Linked DNA regions of Frankia casuarinae. The protein of the gene in region 1 interacts with the protein of each later gene in a pairwise test. Links are inferred from orthologs where the notes say so. Each region holds a gene or a part of one and is shown on either strand. Other genes may lie near its edges.

Evidence for each region.
Region 2: the proteins of dnaE (region 1) and FRANCCI3_RS19270 interact in binary tests that used the Escherichia coli proteins (3 or more experiments, as listed by UniProt). The link is inferred for Frankia casuarinae from one-to-one orthologs.
Region 3: the proteins of dnaE (region 1) and rplL interact in binary tests that used the Escherichia coli proteins (3 or more experiments, as listed by UniProt). The link is inferred for Frankia casuarinae from one-to-one orthologs.

The regions. Positions count from the first base shown.
Region 1 is NC_007777.1:4,887,955-4,892,245, forward strand. What follows is about bases 58-4,200. They hold dnaE (DNA polymerase III subunit alpha), read left to right. Parts: upstream 58-448; coding sequence 449-4,000; downstream 4,001-4,200. Other genes in these bases: FRANCCI3_RS20620 (IS6 family transposase), read right to left, coding at 4,196-4,200. Also shown: more of FRANCCI3_RS20620, read right to left, coding at 4,201-4,291. UniProt on the Escherichia coli protein: DNA polymerase III is a complex, multichain enzyme responsible for most of the replicative synthesis in bacteria. This DNA polymerase also exhibits 3' to 5' exonuclease activity. The alpha chain is the DNA polymerase catalytic subunit.
Region 2 is NC_007777.1:4,570,174-4,573,303, forward strand. What follows is about bases 10-2,991. They hold FRANCCI3_RS19270 (pyridoxal phosphate-dependent aminotransferase), read right to left. Parts: upstream 2,119-2,991; coding sequence 901-2,118; downstream 10-900. Other genes in these bases: FRANCCI3_RS19260 (antibiotic biosynthesis monooxygenase), read right to left, coding at 10-228; FRANCCI3_RS19265 (hypothetical protein), read left to right, coding at 282-914. In the rest of the region: more of FRANCCI3_RS19260, read right to left, coding at 1-9. UniProt on the Escherichia coli protein: Shows aminotransferase activity with methionine and histidine as substrates, and to a lesser extent also with phenylalanine.
Region 3 is NC_007777.1:660,451-663,418, reverse strand. Bases 1-2,820 are described here. They hold rplL (50S ribosomal protein L7/L12), read right to left. Parts: upstream 1,697-2,820; coding sequence 1,304-1,696; downstream 1-1,303. Other genes in these bases: rplA (50S ribosomal protein L1), read right to left, coding at 2,750-2,820; rplJ (50S ribosomal protein L10), read right to left, coding at 1,800-2,363; rpoB (DNA-directed RNA polymerase subunit beta), read right to left, coding at 1-420. Also shown: more of rplA, read right to left, coding at 2,821-2,968. UniProt on the Escherichia coli protein: The binding site for several of the GTPase factors involved in protein synthesis (IF-2, EF-Tu, EF-G and RF3). Is thus essential for accurate translation.

The DNA.
Region 1 (4,291 bases):
GTGACGTGGTCGACCTCAAGGCCGCGGTCGGCGAGCGGCTCCTCGACGTCCCGGTACGACAGGGCGTACCGCAGGTACCAGCGGACAGCGAGGACGATCACCTCGGGTGGGAACCGGAACCCCGCGAACTCCGATGTCGGGACCGGTGGACAGGCACGACGTCGACGCATCACACGATCATGACCGGTCGGGAACTGCGAGACAACGGGCTCTGCCGATGCAACAGACCCGGCGCGCTCGCGCGGCACGTGGCTGACCACGACGCAGGGCGCGCCTCATCGCGTCGCTGCGTTCTCGGGTATGTCGACGGGTCCACCATTGATCTCAACGAATTGTCTTTGGAGGATCAACGCGCTTAGGGGCTGTTGTGTCGCGTGCCTCTCCGGTGGCTCTGGGTGGCGGGGTTAGACTCCGACCGGCGGGCCGTTGTGGGCGAGAGGGGACTGGGATGCCGACGGATTCTTTTGTTCACCTCCATGTGCACACTGAGTATTCGATGCTGGACGGTGCGGCGAAAACGGGCCTGCTTTTCAAGGAAGCGGCGAAGTTGGGGATGCCGGCTGTCGGGATGACCGACCACGGTAACATGTTCGGTGCCTACGAATTTTATCAGGGTGCGAAGTCCGCGGGTGTCAAGCCGATCATCGGGATCGAGGCGTACCTGGCGCCCGAGTCGCGCCACCACAAGCGGCCTGTCCTGTGGGGGGAACGCTCGCAGCGCGACGTCGACCCTGCGGGTGAGGGCGGTGACGTGTCCGGTGGCGGCGCCTACACCCACATGACGATGCTCGCAGCCAACGCCGCCGGGCTGCGCAACCTGTTCCGGCTGTCGTCGATCGCGTCGATCGAGGGCTACTACCGCAAGCCGCGGATGGACCACGAGCTGGTCTCCCAGTACTCCGAAGGGATCATCGCGACCACGGGCTGTCCGTCAGGTGAGGTGCAGACCCGGCTTCGTCTGGGCCAGTTCGACAAGGCGCTCGCGGCAGCGGCCACCTACCAGGAGGTCTTCGGCGCGGACAACTTCTTCCTGGAGTTGATGGATCACGGTTTGCCGATCGAGCGCAGCGTCCGCCAGGGGCTGCTCGACATCGGCGACAAGCTGGGGCTTCGCCCGCTGGCCACGAACGATTCGCACTATGTGACCCAGGATCAGGCGGGAAGCCACGAGGTGCTGCTGTGCGTCGGCACCGGTAAAAAACTCGACGATCCGACCCGTTTCAAATTCGACGGATCGGGATATTATCTCAAGTCTTCGGAGGAAATGCGCAACTTGTGGGACAGTGAGGTCCCCGGGGCCTGCGACAGCTCTCTGCTTATCGCCGAGCGCGTCGAGTCCTACGACGATGTTTTCAAGTTTGTGGACCGGATGCCGCGGTACCCTGTCCCCGCGGGTGAGACGCAGCTGTCCTGGCTGCGCAAGGAAATCGACCGCGGACTGACGTGGCGCTTCCCTGCGGGCGTGCCCGCCGATGTGGTCGAGCGCGTCGACTACGAGGTCGGCGTGATCGACAAGATGGGTTTCCCGGCTTACTTCCTGGTCGTCGCCGACATCTGCAAGTTCGCGAGAGATCGGGGCATCGGGCTGGGTCCGGGGCGTGGATCGGCGACCGGGTCGATGATCGCCTACATCCTGGGTATAACCGAGCTGAACCCGATCGAGCACGCGCTGATCTTCGAGCGGTTCCTCAACCCGGAGCGGATCAGCCCGCCGGATATCGACCTGGACTTCGACGAACGTCGACGCGGTGAGGTGATCCGCTACATCACCGAGCAGTACGGCGAGGACCGCGTCGCGCAGATCAACACCTTCGGCACGATCAAGGCCAAGGCCGCGATCAAGGACTCGTGCCGGGTGCTGGGTTACGACTACGCCCTCGGCGACAAGATCTCGAAGGCGATGCCGCCGGATGTGATGGGCCAGGGCATCCCGCTGGCCGGGATCTTCGACCCGAACCATGAGCGGTACGGTGAGGCCGCCGAGGTCCGGGCCCAGTACGAGACCGACACCAAGGTTCGGAAGGTCATCGACACCGCGCGGGGGCTGGAGGGGCTCACCCGCGGCACTGGTGTCCACGCCGCCGGGGTCATCCTGTGCTCGGAGCCGCTGCTGGATGTCCTGCCGATCCATCGCCGCGACAATGACGGCGCGATCATCACCGGGTTCCCGTTTCCTCAGTGCGAGGAGATGGGCCTGCTCAAGATGGACTGCCTCGGGCTGCGGAACCTCACCGTCATCGGTGACGCGATCGAGGCCGTCAAGCGTAACCGCAACGTCGACATCGACCTGTCCACCCTCCCCTTGGAGGACGCCAAGGCCTTCGAGTTGCTCGCCCGCGGCGACACGCTCGGGGTGTTCCAGCTCGACGGCGGACCGATGCGTAACCTGCTGCGCCTGATGGCACCGACGAAGTTCGGCGACATCGCCGCCGTGCTCGCGCTCTACCGGCCCGGCCCGATGGCGGCCAACAGCCACATCGAGTACGCAGACCGCAAGAACGGCCGCAAGGAGATCCTCCCGATCCATCCCGAGCTCGCCGAGGCGCTGGAGCCCATCCTCGGCGAGACCTACCACCTGGTGGTCTACCAGGAGCAGGTCATGGCCATCGCCCGGGAGCTGGCCGGCTACAGCCTCGGCGGCGCCGACCTGCTGCGCCGCGCGATGGGTAAGAAGAAGAAGGAGATCCTGGACAAGGAGTTCGCTCGGTTCTCCGCCGGGATGAAGGAGAGGGGCTACACCGACGCGGCGGTCCAGGCGCTGTGGGACGTGCTTGTCCCGTTCTCCGGCTACGGGTTCAACAAGTCCCACACCGCTGGGTACGGTGTCGTGTCGTTCTGGACGGCCTACCTCAAGGCCAACTACCCGGCCGAGTTCATGGCGGCGCTGCTGACGTCCGTCGGTGACGACAAGGACAAGATGGCGGTGTACCTGGCGGAGACCCGCCGGATGGGTATCCAGGTCCTGCCCCCCGACGTCAACGAGTCGGACCTGCGGTTCGGTGCGGTCGGGGACTCGATCCGCTTCGGCCTGGGGGCCGTCCGTAATGTGGGGGAGAACGTCGTCGCCTCGATAGCCGCCGCCCGGCGGAGGAAGGGCGCGTATGAGTCGTTCGCCGACTTCCTGCAGAAGGTCGACATCGGGGTGTGCAACAAGCGCACCATCGACTCGCTGATCAAGGCCGGGGCGTTCGACTCGCTGGGCCATCACCGCCGGGTGCTGGTCAACGTACACGAGAACGCGATCGACGCGGTGATCATCACGAAGCGGGCCGAGGCCATCGGCCAGTTCGACCTGTTCGGCGACGGGGGCGCCGGCGAGGAGGAGGAGAGCCCGGGGCTAGGACTCGACCTGGACCTGTCCGGCCCCGAATGGCCGAAGAAGGAGCTGCTGGCTCAGGAACGCGACATGCTCGGCCTGTACGTGTCCTCGCATCCGCTCGAAGGCGCCGAGCGGGCGCTGGATCGCCACCGCGACACCCGGATCGTCGACCTCGCCGAGGCCAACGACGGGACGACCGTACAGATCGCCGGTATCATCAGCAAGATCGACCGGCGGATCAACAAGAACACCGCCAAGGCGTGGGCGATCGTGACCGTCGAGGATCTCGATGCCTCCGTCGAGGTGCTGTTCTTCCCCCAGTCCTACGAGGTCCATTCGTACGCGCTCGCGACCGACGCGGTCATCTCGGTGCGGGGCAGGATCAACGAGCGGGAGGGGTCGGTCTCGCTGTTCGCCCAGGACCTGACGGTGGTCGATGTCGCGACGCACGTGAACGGGCCGCCGGTCGTCATCACTCTGCCGTCACACAAGATCACACCACCGCTGGTCGATGACCTCAAACTCGTCCTGACGACCCATCCCGGGACAACTCCGGTGCACCTGCGTCTCGAAGGCCCGCAGAACACGCATCTGCTCCTGCTCGAACTCCAGGTGCAGGCGAGTAGTTCGCTGCTCGGGGACCTCAAGGCCCTGCTGGGTGCCCGAGCGGTCACCGTATGAGCGACCCGTCGCCGGAGGCGGGACAGCCTGCCGAGGTTGTGGGGTGCCAGAAGTCGGCTTGGGCCCGTGAGCTGGGCTGACGCGCTGACGCGCTGACGCGGTGGAGCGGGCTGCCGGCATGATGGTCAGCTGTGTCCATCGGCGCTGTTGCATTGGGCGGAGGCGGGGCGTGGTGGAGCCGTCTCGGGTGGGCGGTCAGATGGCCAGGGTGAGTTCGGTGAAGGCAGCCGTCAGCCGGTTCCGGAGGTCGGCATCGACGCCCAGTTCGTAGTGGCCGCGGCGGATGTTCTG
Region 2 (3,130 bases), 320 kb from region 1 along the record:
GTGGCCCTCACCGAACGCCTGCGAGGACTGCCACTTCTGGAAGTCCTCCTCGCTACGCCAACGGGTGTAGACGAGGTAGGTGTCCGTGCCCTCGATCGGGCGCAGCAGCTCGAACCATTCAAACCCGTCGGCCTGCTCCACCATCCCGGCGCGGCCGGCGAACCGCTTCTCCAGGGTGTCTCGCAGCTCTGCGGGCACGGTCAACACGTTGATCTTGACAACGCTCATGTCTTCAACCGTAGTGCGCGGGATCCATCACCGCACCGCTAGAGTCCCCCGACGTGCCAGGTCTTCCCCGTGTCGCCGTCCTCGGTCTCGATGCCGCCGGAGCCGCCGCGACAATCACACTCGCCGACGGTGGGCTGACCGTCACCGCGTTCTCCGAGGGCCCCGCGCCGCCGCCGTCCCTCGCCGAACTCGCCACGCACGATCTGACTGATCGTGTCGTCGCCGTGACTCCCGCTACGTTGCGCCTGGTCGGAGCCGCCGCGCTCGGTCCGCCTTTTGAGGTGCATGGCGCTCCCCAGCCGGATGGCGAAGCCCACCCGCTCGGCGTTTTCGAGGCCGTGGTGCTCACCGGCCCGGCGGCGCGGCTAGGTCCGGCCGGGACGGGCTCGGCCCGTTTCGGCGAGGTCTTCGATCTCGAGGTTCCCTGGCTGTTCCATGTCGCGGGTCCCGCGCGGCTCGCGGCCGCCCAGGCCCGGTGGATCGGGGAATACCTGCGCGGGCGGTACGCGCCGCCGTCGCCCGATGAGATGGCCGCTCGCCCGCGACTGGCCGGCCGATCGCTGCGCGGCGGGACACACGGTCAGCTGACAGCGCTGGACCGGGAGCTGCACGCGGGGCATACCCGGGCGGCCGAAGCCGGCTACCCGATGCCCCAGCCGCCTGGGACAGGCCTCAACCCGGGGTAGCCGGGGTAGCCGCCGGGGTGAGACGGGCAAGCCGCCGCGCCGCGGCCTCCAGGGTCGTGAGCTTCTTGGGGAAGCCGAACCGGATGATGTGGCGGCCGTCCGCCGGGTCCGCGAAGAACGACGAGCCGGGAACGGTGGCGACCCCGATCCCGGTGGCCAGCCGGCGAGCGAAGGCCACGTCGTCACCGGCCGGGTCGAGCGCGCGGGTGTCGCACATCACGTAGTACGCCCCGTCCGGTTCCCGGAAGGTGAAGCCGGTCCGGGCGAGGGCCGCGCAGAGCAGGTCCCGCCGTTCCCGGTACTGCCGGGCGAGATCGACGTAGTACGTCTGCGGCAGGTTCATCGCCGCCACCCCGCCGGCCTGCAACGGTGCCGCCGCCCCGACGGTGAGGAAGTCGTGCACCTTGCGGATCGCCGAGGTGTAGGCGGCGGGCGCGATCGTCCAGCCGACCCGCCAGCCGGTCACCGCGTAGGTCTTGGACAGCGCATTGATGGTGACGGTGCGGTCCTCCAACCCGGGAACGGTGGCCGGCGGGATGTGGCCGCCCGGGCCCAGGTAATGGATGTGCTCGTAGATCTCGTCGGTGAACACGAGCGCGTCGTGGCGCTGGCAGAGCTCGGCGACGAGGTCCAATTCGGCGCGGCGCAGCACCTTGCCGGTCGGGTTGTGCGGGGTGTTCAGCACGATGGCGCGGGTGCGGTCGGAGAACGCCGCACGCAGCTCCGCCTCGTCGATCGTCCAGTCCGGGGCATGCAGGCGGACGAGCTTCGGCCGGGCGCCGGAGAGGATCGCGTCCGGGCCGTAGTTCTCGTAGAACGGCTCGAACATGATCACTTCGTCGCCGGGGTCGACCAGCGCAAGCATCGCCGCGATCATCGCCTCGGTGGAGCCGCAGGTCACACAGATCTCGGTGTCGGGGTCGACCGACCAGCCCGGGTAGGTTCCGGCCACCTTCGCGGCAACGGCGGCGCGGAACTCCGCGGCTCCCCACGTGATGGCGTACTGGTTCACGTCCGCGTCGATGGCGGCCTTGGCCGCCTCCTTGAGCTGCGGCGGGCAGGCGAAGTCGGGGAAGCCCTGCGCGAGGTTCACGGCGTCGTGCGCGAGAGCGAGCCGGGTCATCTCCCGGATCACCGATTCGGTGAAGGTCGCGGCCTTCGCGGAGACCCGCGGCCGGGCGGGCGTGGCGGTCTGGTCGGGCACCGTCTCATGATGACGCCTCTCCCGGCCCGGTGTCCGGCGCCCCGGTGTCCGGGCCGACCCGGTGTCCGGGCCGACCCGGTGTCCGGGCCGACCCGCCGGTCGCCGGCGCCCTGGTACGCCGATGCCTCAGTCCTCGTCGCCCTCGTCGCCGAGGGCGTCCCAGGGCTGGCGTTCGGGGCCGGCCGCCTGCCCCTCGGGGCAGTGGCTGCGGAAATCGCACCACGAGCACAGGGGGCCGGGGCTCGGCGGAAACGCCCGTTGCGGATCCTCACCCGCCCGCAGGGCCTCCGTCGCGCGCACGGCGTCCGCCGCGACCGACTCCGCCCGCCGCACGTGCCGGGCGATGCTCGCCTCGGTGTGCTCGGCGGCCGCGACCCGCCCACTGGGCACGTGGTGCAGCTCGACCCGCCGGCATGGTTGGCGCAGCATCCGCCCGGCGGCCAGGGCGTAGAGCGCGAGCGCCGGGGACGATCGCGCATCGTCGTCGGTGACCGGCCGGCGTCCGGTCTTGTAGTCGACGACGACCAGCTCCCCGTCCCGGTCGTCGAGACGGTCCACCCGTCCGGAGAAGGCCAGCGCCTCGGTACGGGCCGCGACCGAACGCTCGACCCCGCGCGGCTCGGCCGCCGGATCGAGGTGCGCGACATAGTCATGCGCCATCCGCGCGCCGCGCTCGCGCCACCGGTACGACTGCTCACCGTCCCGGAAACCCTCGTCGACCCACAGCAACCGCAACAGCGCCGCGGCCCGCTGTGGGACCCGTTGCTCGATCGGCCCCCCTCCCACCAGCGTCGCAGCGCGTTGTGCACGCTGACGCCGAAGGAGGTGTGCGCCCAGGGCGGCCCCTTGGGCGGCCGCGGCCGGTCCAGATACGTCATCCGGTACCGGCGGGGGCAGTCCTCGAAGGCCGCCAGCCGCGACGGCGTGCAGGAAAAAAGCCGGCGGGGCAGGCCGGTGAGCTCCAGTTGCGCCATCACTCACTCTATAGTCTCTACCGGCCTCGCCTCGGTTA
Region 3 (2,968 bases), 4.2 Mb from region 1 along the record:
GCCCTTCGGGGTCATGAGCGGGAAGTCACCCATGAACACCGTCTGGCTCTTGATCTCGCCGGTGTTGTTGTTGGTGAACTCGGCCGTGACGAACAGCGGGGCCGAGAAGGTCATGTCCTTGTCCTTGCACTCCTCCACGGAGTACTTGGGCGGTTCGAACCGGTGGTCCCGAAAGGACAGTGACATCGAGCCGGAGAAGTCCTCGATCGGGGAGATCTCCTTGAAGACCTCCTCGAGACCCGAGGTGATCGGAACGTCGTCACGGCCGGAATCGATGGCCTCCTGCACCCGCTCCGCCCAGGCGTCACTACCGATCAGCCAATCGAAGGACTGCGTCTGAAGAGCAAGGAGATCCGGGACCTCGAGGGGCTCGATGATCTTAGCGAACGAGATGCGGGAGGAAGAGCGCGAGGCGGCCAAGGTGGTCCTTCCGGTGGCCTGATCGTCGGGCTGGCGTCGCGGACGTCAAGTATCCGTCGGGGAATGGTCAGGTGATCAGTGTCTCGCTACGGTTGTCAGGAACGGCGGCGGGGGGTGCCCCACCGGTGAGATGATGGCCGCGGGACGTGGAGGCCGACCCCCGGGCGTCCTGCGTAGCGGATGTGCGGCCGACAAGCCGACAACGGGCACGCGGAAGCCTCGCCACGGCATGTGCGCGCGGCGACACGAGTGTCCGCTGAGAACAACGGATCGGTGTATGGGCAAGGGTCTCGCTCAGGGTCCTCGGTGTGGCAGCCGTACAGCCGTGCCACACTCCGGCACGACCAGCGCGCCCCCACATCGTCCCGGACTGACCGCGAGTACCGCTCCGGACCACGTAACCGGAACCGCCTCGCGGTGCATACCAGCCCCCGAACAGGGCCGACCATCACCAACGGCACGACGTCGACGAGGCCGATACAACGAGAAGGGCAGCGCAAACTAGCAGTGTAGCCGAAGGGCACACCGCTGGCAAGGACCTGCGTGATGGGACCACGCAGGGAGGACGTAGCGCACCGCATCCGCTCCCGACGAGGGTTCGCAAACTTGATGGAACTCCGATCCACAGAGGCCGTCAACCCCCTTCGGAAAACGTCACGAACGGACCCGACCTGCCCATCTGTGCATCGGGCCGCCTGCGGTGGACCTTTCGGGCCTTCCAGACAGCACGTGCCGGGGCACCGCAGAGGGGTGCCCCGGCACGGGGGTGTCCGCCACGGCCACGCCGGGTGGCCGCAAGGGACGCCCCGTCCGGCGACGGGCATCGCCGGACGGGGCGTCCAGGGCAGCGGGGTGCTGCCAGTACTGCTCGGACTGCCGGTACTTACTTGACGGTGACCGTGGCGCCGGCGCCCTCGAGGGCCGCCTTCGCCTTGTCCGCCGCCTCCTTGGCGACCTTCTCCAGGACTGGCTTCGGAGCCCCGTCGACGAGGTCCTTGGCCTCCTTCAGCCCGAGGCTGGTCAGCGCGCGGACCTCCTTGATGACCTGGATCTTCTTGTCACCGACGGATTCAAGGATGACGTCGAACTCGTCCTGCTCCTCGGCGGCCGGCGCCTCGCCGCCCGCACCACCGGCGGCCGGAGCGGCGGCCACGGCGACCGGAGCCGCGGCGGTGACACCGAAGGTCTCCTCGAACTGCTTCACGAACTCCGAGAGCTCCAGCAGGGTCAGTTCCTTGAAGGCGTCCAGCAGCTCTTCGGTCGACAGCTTCGCCATGGTGGCGGTTCCTTCCTCGTCATGCCTGATTCGGGGTGGCCTGCTCGTGACTGCGAGCGACCTGATTGTGATCTCGGAGCGGCACCATGGTGGCGCCGCTCGGCTATTCGGCGGCAGCCTCGGCGGCCGGCTGCTCGGCGACGCCGGCGGACTGGCCTTCGCGCTGCTCGCGCAGCGCCTCGGCGAGCCGGGCCACCTGGGACAGCGGAGCGGCGAAGAGCCCGACGGCCCCGGCCAGCGTGCCCTTCATCGCCCCGGCCAGCTTCGCCAGCAGGACCTCGCGGGACTCAAGATCCGCAAGCTTGCGAATCTCGTCGGCGGTCATCGGCTTGCCCTCGACGAAGCCGCCCTTGAGCACCAGTGCCGGGTTCGCCCGAGCGAAGTCGCGCAGGCCCTTGGCCGCCTCGACCGGGTCGCCGCTGACGAAGGCGACGGCGGTCGGCCCGACGAACAGGTCGTCGAGTCCGGTGACCCCGGCCTGCTCCGCCGCAATCTTGGTCAGGGTGTTCTTGACCACGGAGTAGCGCGTGCCCTCGCCGAGGGCACGCCGCAGCTCGGTGAGCTGGCTCACCGTCAAACCGCGGTACTCCGTGAGCACCGCAGCGGTCGAGCCACGGAACTCCTCGACGATCTCCGCCACCGCGGCGGTCTTCTCAGCTTTCGCCATGGGGCTCCTTCGGGGTGTCGGCTGGTCATACGGAAACGCCCCTGGAACATGACGAACGCCCCGGCGCAGGCGCACGGGGCGTGAAGGGCGGCGGTGGCGCTACCGGGTGTGTCACCCGGCTGCGTGCATCCGTCACGGAACTTCCCGTCCGTCACCTGCGCGGGCCGCCCGGGGAACCCGGGGCCTTCGGCCGTCGGTCGAACCGGACGAGGAGTGGCCCTCGACGGGAACGGAGACGGCAACCAGCGGTCTTCGGTGTGGAACTGGATATCAGTGTACGCGACTGTTCGTCGCTGTTCTCGCCCCTGTTCGCTCGCCCGGCGGCCGCACGCATGGCTTCGTGCGGCGATGCCTCCGGACGAGCGAGAGCCGCCGGACGGCTCGGATCAGGCGGCGGCACCCTCGTCGAGAAGGTTGCGGGTGCGGTTCGGGTCGACCGGGATACCCGGGCCCATGGTGGTCGTGAAGGTGATCTTCTTCAGATACCGGCCCTTGGCCGCGGACGGCTTCACCCGGACGATCTCATCCAGGGCAACCGTGTAGTTCTCGATCAGCTGGGTGTCGGTGAAGTTCGTCTTCCCGATGACGATGTGCAGGTTACCCTG